Regions from separate parts of the Lysinibacillus sp. NPDC056185 genome, predicted to be linked through region 2. Evidence: a T-box and tRNA genes for the amino acid it is inferred to sense, from the RefSeq annotation. Region 2 holds a T-box; the other holds one or more tRNA genes.

Region 1 (3,395 bases), on a different contig from region 2:
AATTTCTTTCCAGGCTAGATTCATCGTGAACTCCTCCATTCCTTTTTACAGTCTTAGCATAAAATCCTTAAATGAACGGAACATGAACTAATCATTACAAATGGTTTTAAACAAAAAACTCATAAACCTTTTCATTTTTAGGTTTACGAGCTGCTTGTAATATTATTGGCCATCTAAACGAATGACCGCTTTTCTATGATATTTTGGCGTTTCCTCTATTTTTGATTCGTACAAAATCACTTCTTCTACTAGAAATTTTGGAAGCTGAAAATTTTCTTCCATTAATGCTTCGTACGGAATTTTCCCGCAGGCCTCATCCCATTTTCTTGCAACAGTTATATGTGGTGTAAAGGGCTTTTTATCTAGTTCAAAACCAGCCTTCATACAATCACGGTATACTATTTCTCTCACAAAATTTAATTGCTGAGATTCGAGCAGATCAACCCATAAAATTCTTGGATATTCTTTTCTTCCAAAAGTATTGAACCCTTGAATTTTTAATTCAAACGGAGAAACTTTCATAAGGTTTTTCCTTGTTTCATCCAATACAGCCTGTAATTGCTCTTCATCCGCATGACCTAAAAAGGCCAATGTGATGTGATAGTCTTCCTGGTGTACCCATCGTTTAAAATGAAAATCTGTCTTCATTTCTTCACATCTCACTTTAAGAGCTGCTTTAATATCTGAAGGAAGTGGAACTGCAATAAAAAAGTGTCTGTTCATAATGATATCCTCTCTAATCATCGAAAATGCTACTTAACAGGCATTATGTCTTTTCCTACTATAATTTAATCCTTACTACTCGCGTTAAAGCAGAAATAAACCACTTTGCTTTTTAGCTGAGTAGGTCTTATTATCTTTATTTATCTATTTCAGGAAAAGGAAAAACCCAAACGAATGTAAAATTCCACACAATGAAAGAATTAAGCAAGCTTACGAAGCTTTTAAATTTAGGATTAGTCTTCAAAAACTTTCTCCAAATATAAACAATAGCGATTATTGTAATGATAGTTGGAGCTAATTCTGGAACTACAAAGATCATCGAAAAATCACCAATCGTTATCAATAGATCCGCCAAAAGCAGCATATAAAATAATGAGAAATGTTTAAAAGTATGTTGAAATTTTAAAATAACACTCTTCAAAATTCGAATTAATTTAGCTAATTTATTGTCCCCTCCAAAACTTTTATCTTTTATTATTGTACCTTACCTCTTTTTCATAATCTGTCCTTTTTCTCTACTCTTAATGTGTACTTTAAACAAAAACCCCTGTTTATTGAATCTATGTCTTTACCAAATGATTAATTTTTAAATTCTGTAATTTTAAATTAATTTCTATCTATTTTTTTCTTGCCATCTCTTCTTATTAAATAACGCTTAGTTACTTCAAAAACTGAAACTATGCCTGATACCAATACCCATTGAATACCATGGCCACTTTCATCATTTTTAAACAAGTCATTATATTGCCCAAATCAATAAAGCTGCAAGTAAAATAGCAAGTGTATATCTTGAAGCTTCTGCATTATAATCTTTTTCTATCTCATCCTTTTTATCATCGTCTCCCTTCATAAGATCACCCCTCTGGTTTTTAATTATATTTTAGCAAAAATTTTAAGGTTATCTAGTACATAAGGGTTGGCATTATGACTAAAGAAAAACAGATGGGTTTTGAAGTTGATTTCTTTGTAAGTGGAATTGCAATTATTACTGATGACCTTAGACAAACAAAAAAGACTCCAACATAATTGTTGAAGTCTTAATCCGTAGCCACTCTTAATAATCCGATTTCAAATAAATTCGATCCTTCCAATCGAATTCTCAAATAACTGTGTATACCTTTTGAGAGGATCTTAATTGCTTTCTACAAATAAAAAAAGAATCCTTGATATACAAGGATTCTCTAGTAAAATATGATACCGGTGGTCGGGGTCGAACCGACACTCCAAAGGAACACGATTTTGAGTCGTGCGCGTCTGCCAATTCCGCCACACCGGCATAATGGAGATAAAAAAAATCGGATAAACCGATTGAGTAATAAAATATGGAGGCGGCAACCGGATTTGAACCGGTGATAAAGGTGTTGCAGACCTGTGCCTTACCACTTGGCTATGCCGCCATAAAATATTTGGAGCGGAAGACGAGGTTCGAACTCGCGACCCCCACCTTGGCAAGGTGGTGTTCTACCACTGAACTACTTCCGCAATAAATGGCTGGGGTACCTGGATTCGAACCAGGGCGTGACGGAATCAAAATCCGTTGCCTTACCGCTTGGCTATACCCCAAAAGTTAAATATATATAAATGGGGCGACTGATGGGAATCGAACCCACGAATGCCTGAACCACAATCAGGTGCGTTAACCACTTCGCCACAACCGCCATATTATTATATTTTATTATTTTAAATTAATTGGCAGGGGCAGTAGGAATCGAACCCACACCAAAGGTTTTGGAGACCTCTATTCTACCGTTGAACTATGCCCCTATTAAATTAAAACTGGTGGAGGGGGACGGATTCGAACCGCCGAACCCTAAGGAGCGGATTTACAGTCCGCCGCGTTTAGCCACTTCGCTACCCCTCCGGGAAAGTCATGGTGCCGGCGATAGGAGTCGAACCCACGACCTACTGATTACAAGTCAGTTGCTCTACCAACTGAGCTACACCGGCAAAAAATGTGATGGGTCAGGACGGAATCGAACCGCCGACACTTAGAGCTTCAATCTAATGCTCTACCAACTGAGCTACTGACCCATATTCTTTTAAAAAATGGCGGTCCCGACCGGGATCGAACCGGCGATCTCCTGCGTGACAGGCAGGCATGTTAACCGCTACACCACGGGACCATTTTGGTTGCGGGGGCCGGATTTGAACCAACGACCTTCGGGTTATGAGCCCGACGAGCTACCACTGCTCCACCCCGCGATAATAAGGTGATTTATTTAAATAATGGTGGAGGATGACGGGCTCGAACCGCCGACCCTCTGCTTGTAAGGCAGATGCTCTCCCAGCTGAGCTAATCCTCCATCTGGGTATTGAAAAATGGTGACCCCTACGGGATTCGAACCCGTGTTACCGCCGTGAAAGGGCGGTGTCTTAACCACTTGACCAAGGGGCCATCGTTTGGAATGATAAATCCTTAAAGTGCTGGCGGAGAGTAAGGGATTTGAACCCTTGAGACAGTGTTAACCGCCTACACGATTTCCAATCGTGCTCCTTCGGCCACTCGGACAACTCTCCAAGAATGGCTCCGAAGGCAGGACTCGAACCTGCGACAACCTGATTAACAGTCAGGTGCTACTACCAACTGAGCTACTTCGGAATAATTTTATCATATAGCCTAGCGACGTCCTACTCTCACAGGGGGAAGCCCCCAACTACCATCGGCGCTAAAG
Region 2 (3,395 bases):
CTGTCACTTTTTTCACAGTTTGATGATATGATTTTTCAAGTGTTTTGTCATCAGAAGCTTGAATTTTCGCAGCGATTGTACCATCTTCATTGACAAATAGACGCCAAATACGATCTAAGAAGCGACGTGCCCCGTCCAAGCCATTTGTTGACCATGCAACAGATGCTTCTAGTGGACCCATGAACATTTCATATAGACGTAAAGTATCCGCACCGTGTGAAGAAATGATTTCATCAGGGTTAACGACATTGCCTTTTGATTTAGACATTTTTTCATTACCTTCACCAAGAATCATCCCTTGGTTAAATAATTTGTGGAATGGCTCTTTCGTGTGTACAACACCTAAATCGTATAATACTTTGTGCCAGAAGCGAGCGTATAGTAAGTGTAATACGGCATGCTCTGCCCCACCGATATAAATATCAACTGGTAACCAGCGTTTCAGTAACTCAGGGTCCGCAACTGCTTCTTTATTAGTTGGGTCAATGTAACGTATGAAGTACCAGCTAGAACCTGCCCACTGTGGCATCGTGTTCGTTTCGCGACGACCTTTTTTGCCTGTTTCAGGATCAACAACATTTACCCATTCAGCAATGTTCGCTAACGGAGATTCACCCGTACCTGAAGGACGAATATTATCTGTTTTTGGTAGCACTAATGGTAATTCTGATTCCGGTACTGGCGTCGTTGTACCATCTTCCCAATGAATCATAGGAATTGGCTCTCCCCAGTAACGTTGACGAGAGAATAACCAGTCGCGAAGACGGTAAGAGATTTTCTTCTCCCCTACTCCTTTTTCCTCAAGCCATTGAATTGCCTTAGCAATACCGTCCTCTTTGTTTAAGCCATCAAGGAAGTCAGAGTTAATGTGCTTACCATCTCCTGTAAATGCTTCTTTACTAATGTCTCCACCTTCAAGAACAGGAATAATTTCCAAACCAAATTCTGTTGCAAATTCATAGTCACGCTCATCATGTGCTGGAACCGCCATGATTGCACCTGTACCATATGATACTAACACGTAGTCTGCAATCCAAATCGGCATTTTCTTACCGTTAATTGGATTCACTGCATAGGCACCTGTGAATACGCCTGTTTTTTCTTTCGCTAAATCTGTGCGTTCTAAATCAGATTTCAATTTTACTTTATCTAAATAAGCTTCAACAGCTTGACGTTGTTCAGCAGTTGTAATTTGCTCCACTAATTGATGCTCAGGTGCAAGAACACAGTATGTAGCACCAAATAACGTATCAGGACGAGTTGTAAACACTGTGAAGTTTTCATCTGTTCCATCTATACTAAATGTTACTTCTGCACCTTCCGAACGACCAATCCAGTTACGCTGCATATCCTTAATAGACTCTGGCCAATCAACTTCCTCTAAGTCGTCGATTAAACGATCAGCAAAGGCAGTAATTTTAAGCATCCATTGTTTCATCGGACGACGTTCTACAGGGTGACCACCACGCTCTGATTTTCCATCAATTACTTCTTCGTTTGCAAGTACTGTTCCTAGTGCCGGACACCAGTTTACAGCTACTTCATCTATATAAGCCAAACCTTTTTTATAAAGTTGGATAAAGATCCATTGTGTCCACTTATAATATTCTGGATCTGTTGTGTTAATTTCACGATCCCAATCATAGCTAAAGCCTAGCTCTTGGATTTGACGCTTGAATGTCGCAATATTTTTCGCTGTAAATTCTGCTGGGTCATTTCCTGTATCAAGTGCGTATTGTTCTGCTGGTAAACCGAATGCGTCCCAGCCCATAGGATGTAGGACGTTATAGCCTTGCATGCGCTTGAAGCGTGAAAGGATGTCTGTCGCTGTGTAGCCCTCTGGATGTCCTACATGAAGACCTGCACCAGATGGGTACGGGAACATATCTAATGCATAAAATTTTGGTTTTTCAGTTTCATTTTCAGTTTTGAAAGTTTTGTTATCTGCCCAATATTGCTGCCACTTTTTTTCAATTTGTTGATGATTAAAACTCATTATTTTTCCTCCTTTGAATGCGTCATACTTTTCTTGAAGAATTGACAAAATATTTAAAAAATAAAAAAACTCGCCCCTTTCTTTGTCAGAAAGGGACGAGAGAATTCGTATCTCCCGCGGTACCACCCACATTAGTGATTACACTCGGCTTTTGCTTCCTTAACGCGGAAGGAACGGCACGCGCTATTTCACGCGGGCAGACTCAGAAGGCGAGTTCAATTTGCTTTCCTACTAGCTCCCACCAACCGCTAGCTCTCTAAAAGGAACCACAAATTTACTATTCCTCATCACTGTCTTTACAAGTATTGCATTTATTCTAATAGAAAGTACTGAAAAGCACAAGACTTTGTTTACATACTACCCATTATTGAACAATTCAAACCCTATTTGTTAGACTGTATCTATTTTAAACTACGAGAAAGCTCCGTAAAAATAACCCCTAGCGCATAAGCACCAGCATCCGGATAACCTAGACTTCTTTCACCAACTGTACCAGCGCGACCCATTCGAGCAACAATTTCTTTTGTATATTCTGCTCCTTTAACAGCTGCCTCTGCCCCTTTTTCAAAGGCAGTTTTAAAATCCGCACCAGCTGCAGCGCTTTCTGTCCAAACATTTACACAAGGTACAAGCGCATCTACAAGCGTTTTATCGCCTACCTCTGCCCCTCTTCCGAAAGAGCGCTCACCGATAGACTGTATGCCTTTAAGCGCAACTTGTAACATTTCAGCAAACTCTCCGACCGTTAATTCCATTTTTCCTTCTACAGCTTTACCCGCAGCTCGGAAAGCCCCTCCCCAAATGGGTCCAGAAGCTCCTCCGCAATGCTCCATAATTACCATAGAACTCGCATCAAGGAAAGTCCCAATATTTAAATGTTCCTGACCTAGAATCGAGCTCCATTCTCGTTTTAATTGCTTAAATCCTTTTGCGACGCTCATTCCGAAATCGCCATCTCCTGCATGTGTATCTAATTCGCAGAAAGGTACTTCGTTCTTGATAATAATTTCGCTCATTTTATCTACGAGATAAATTATATTATTTAATGTGATTACCTCACTCTTGATAATAGCGTGTTCTTCCACTGTTTCCGTCTCAAAGACAACTTGTTTCTCTTCCAAGTTGTCATTAATATCTACGTACTCTACATTATCAACCGGTCCCTCTACCTTAAATGCAGGTGTATTACATTCTTTCGATAGTAATGTTTTCAGCTCATTATCTAGTTTCATTACTGTTAGAGAAATCCCAGCCATATCAATACTTGTCATGTAATTGCCGACAAACGTTCTATTGATTCGTATATTTCTTTTACTCAACTCTCTAGTCACTGCATTGTTAAACAGATAAAGTTCTTGAAGCGGTGTACCGCCAAAACCATTTACTAGAACAGCAATTT

The links. A T-box is a leader RNA that pairs with one kind of tRNA and senses whether it is charged. The one in region 2 lies ahead of leuS (leucine--tRNA ligase), so its partner is inferred to be a tRNA-Leu.
Region 1: it encodes a tRNA-Leu, which carries the amino acid that the T-box ahead of leuS (leucine--tRNA ligase) is inferred to sense. The anticodon was not compared.

Annotation. Positions count from the first base shown of each region.
Region 1 covers NZ_JBLLLQ010000039.1:34,284-37,678, forward strand. The annotation lists gene ACMZ42_RS23960 (ABC transporter permease) at 1-24, opposite strand, end outside; gene thpR (RNA 2',3'-cyclic phosphodiesterase) at 163-723, opposite strand; tRNA gene ACMZ42_RS23970 (tRNA-Leu) at 1,919-1,999, opposite strand; tRNA gene ACMZ42_RS23975 (tRNA-Cys) at 2,047-2,120, opposite strand; tRNA gene ACMZ42_RS23980 (tRNA-Gly) at 2,131-2,205, opposite strand; tRNA gene ACMZ42_RS23985 (tRNA-Gln) at 2,212-2,286, opposite strand; tRNA gene ACMZ42_RS23990 (tRNA-His) at 2,306-2,381, opposite strand; tRNA gene ACMZ42_RS23995 (tRNA-Trp) at 2,414-2,487, opposite strand; tRNA gene ACMZ42_RS24000 (tRNA-Tyr) at 2,501-2,584, opposite strand; tRNA gene ACMZ42_RS24005 (tRNA-Thr) at 2,595-2,670, opposite strand; tRNA gene ACMZ42_RS24010 (tRNA-Phe) at 2,682-2,754, opposite strand; tRNA gene ACMZ42_RS24015 (tRNA-Asp) at 2,771-2,846, opposite strand; tRNA gene ACMZ42_RS24020 (tRNA-Met) at 2,851-2,925, opposite strand; tRNA gene ACMZ42_RS24025 (tRNA-Val) at 2,951-3,026, opposite strand; tRNA gene ACMZ42_RS24030 (tRNA-Glu) at 3,044-3,118, opposite strand; tRNA gene ACMZ42_RS24035 (tRNA-Ser) at 3,149-3,240, opposite strand; tRNA gene ACMZ42_RS24040 (tRNA-Asn) at 3,246-3,322, opposite strand; partial or broken rRNA gene rrf (5S ribosomal RNA) at 3,339-3,395, opposite strand, start outside.
Region 2 covers NZ_JBLLLQ010000030.1:43,189-46,583, reverse strand. The annotation lists gene leuS (leucine--tRNA ligase) at 1-1,996, opposite strand, end outside; T-box leader at 2,085-2,296, opposite strand; gene dhaK (dihydroxyacetone kinase subunit DhaK) at 2,398-3,395, opposite strand, start outside.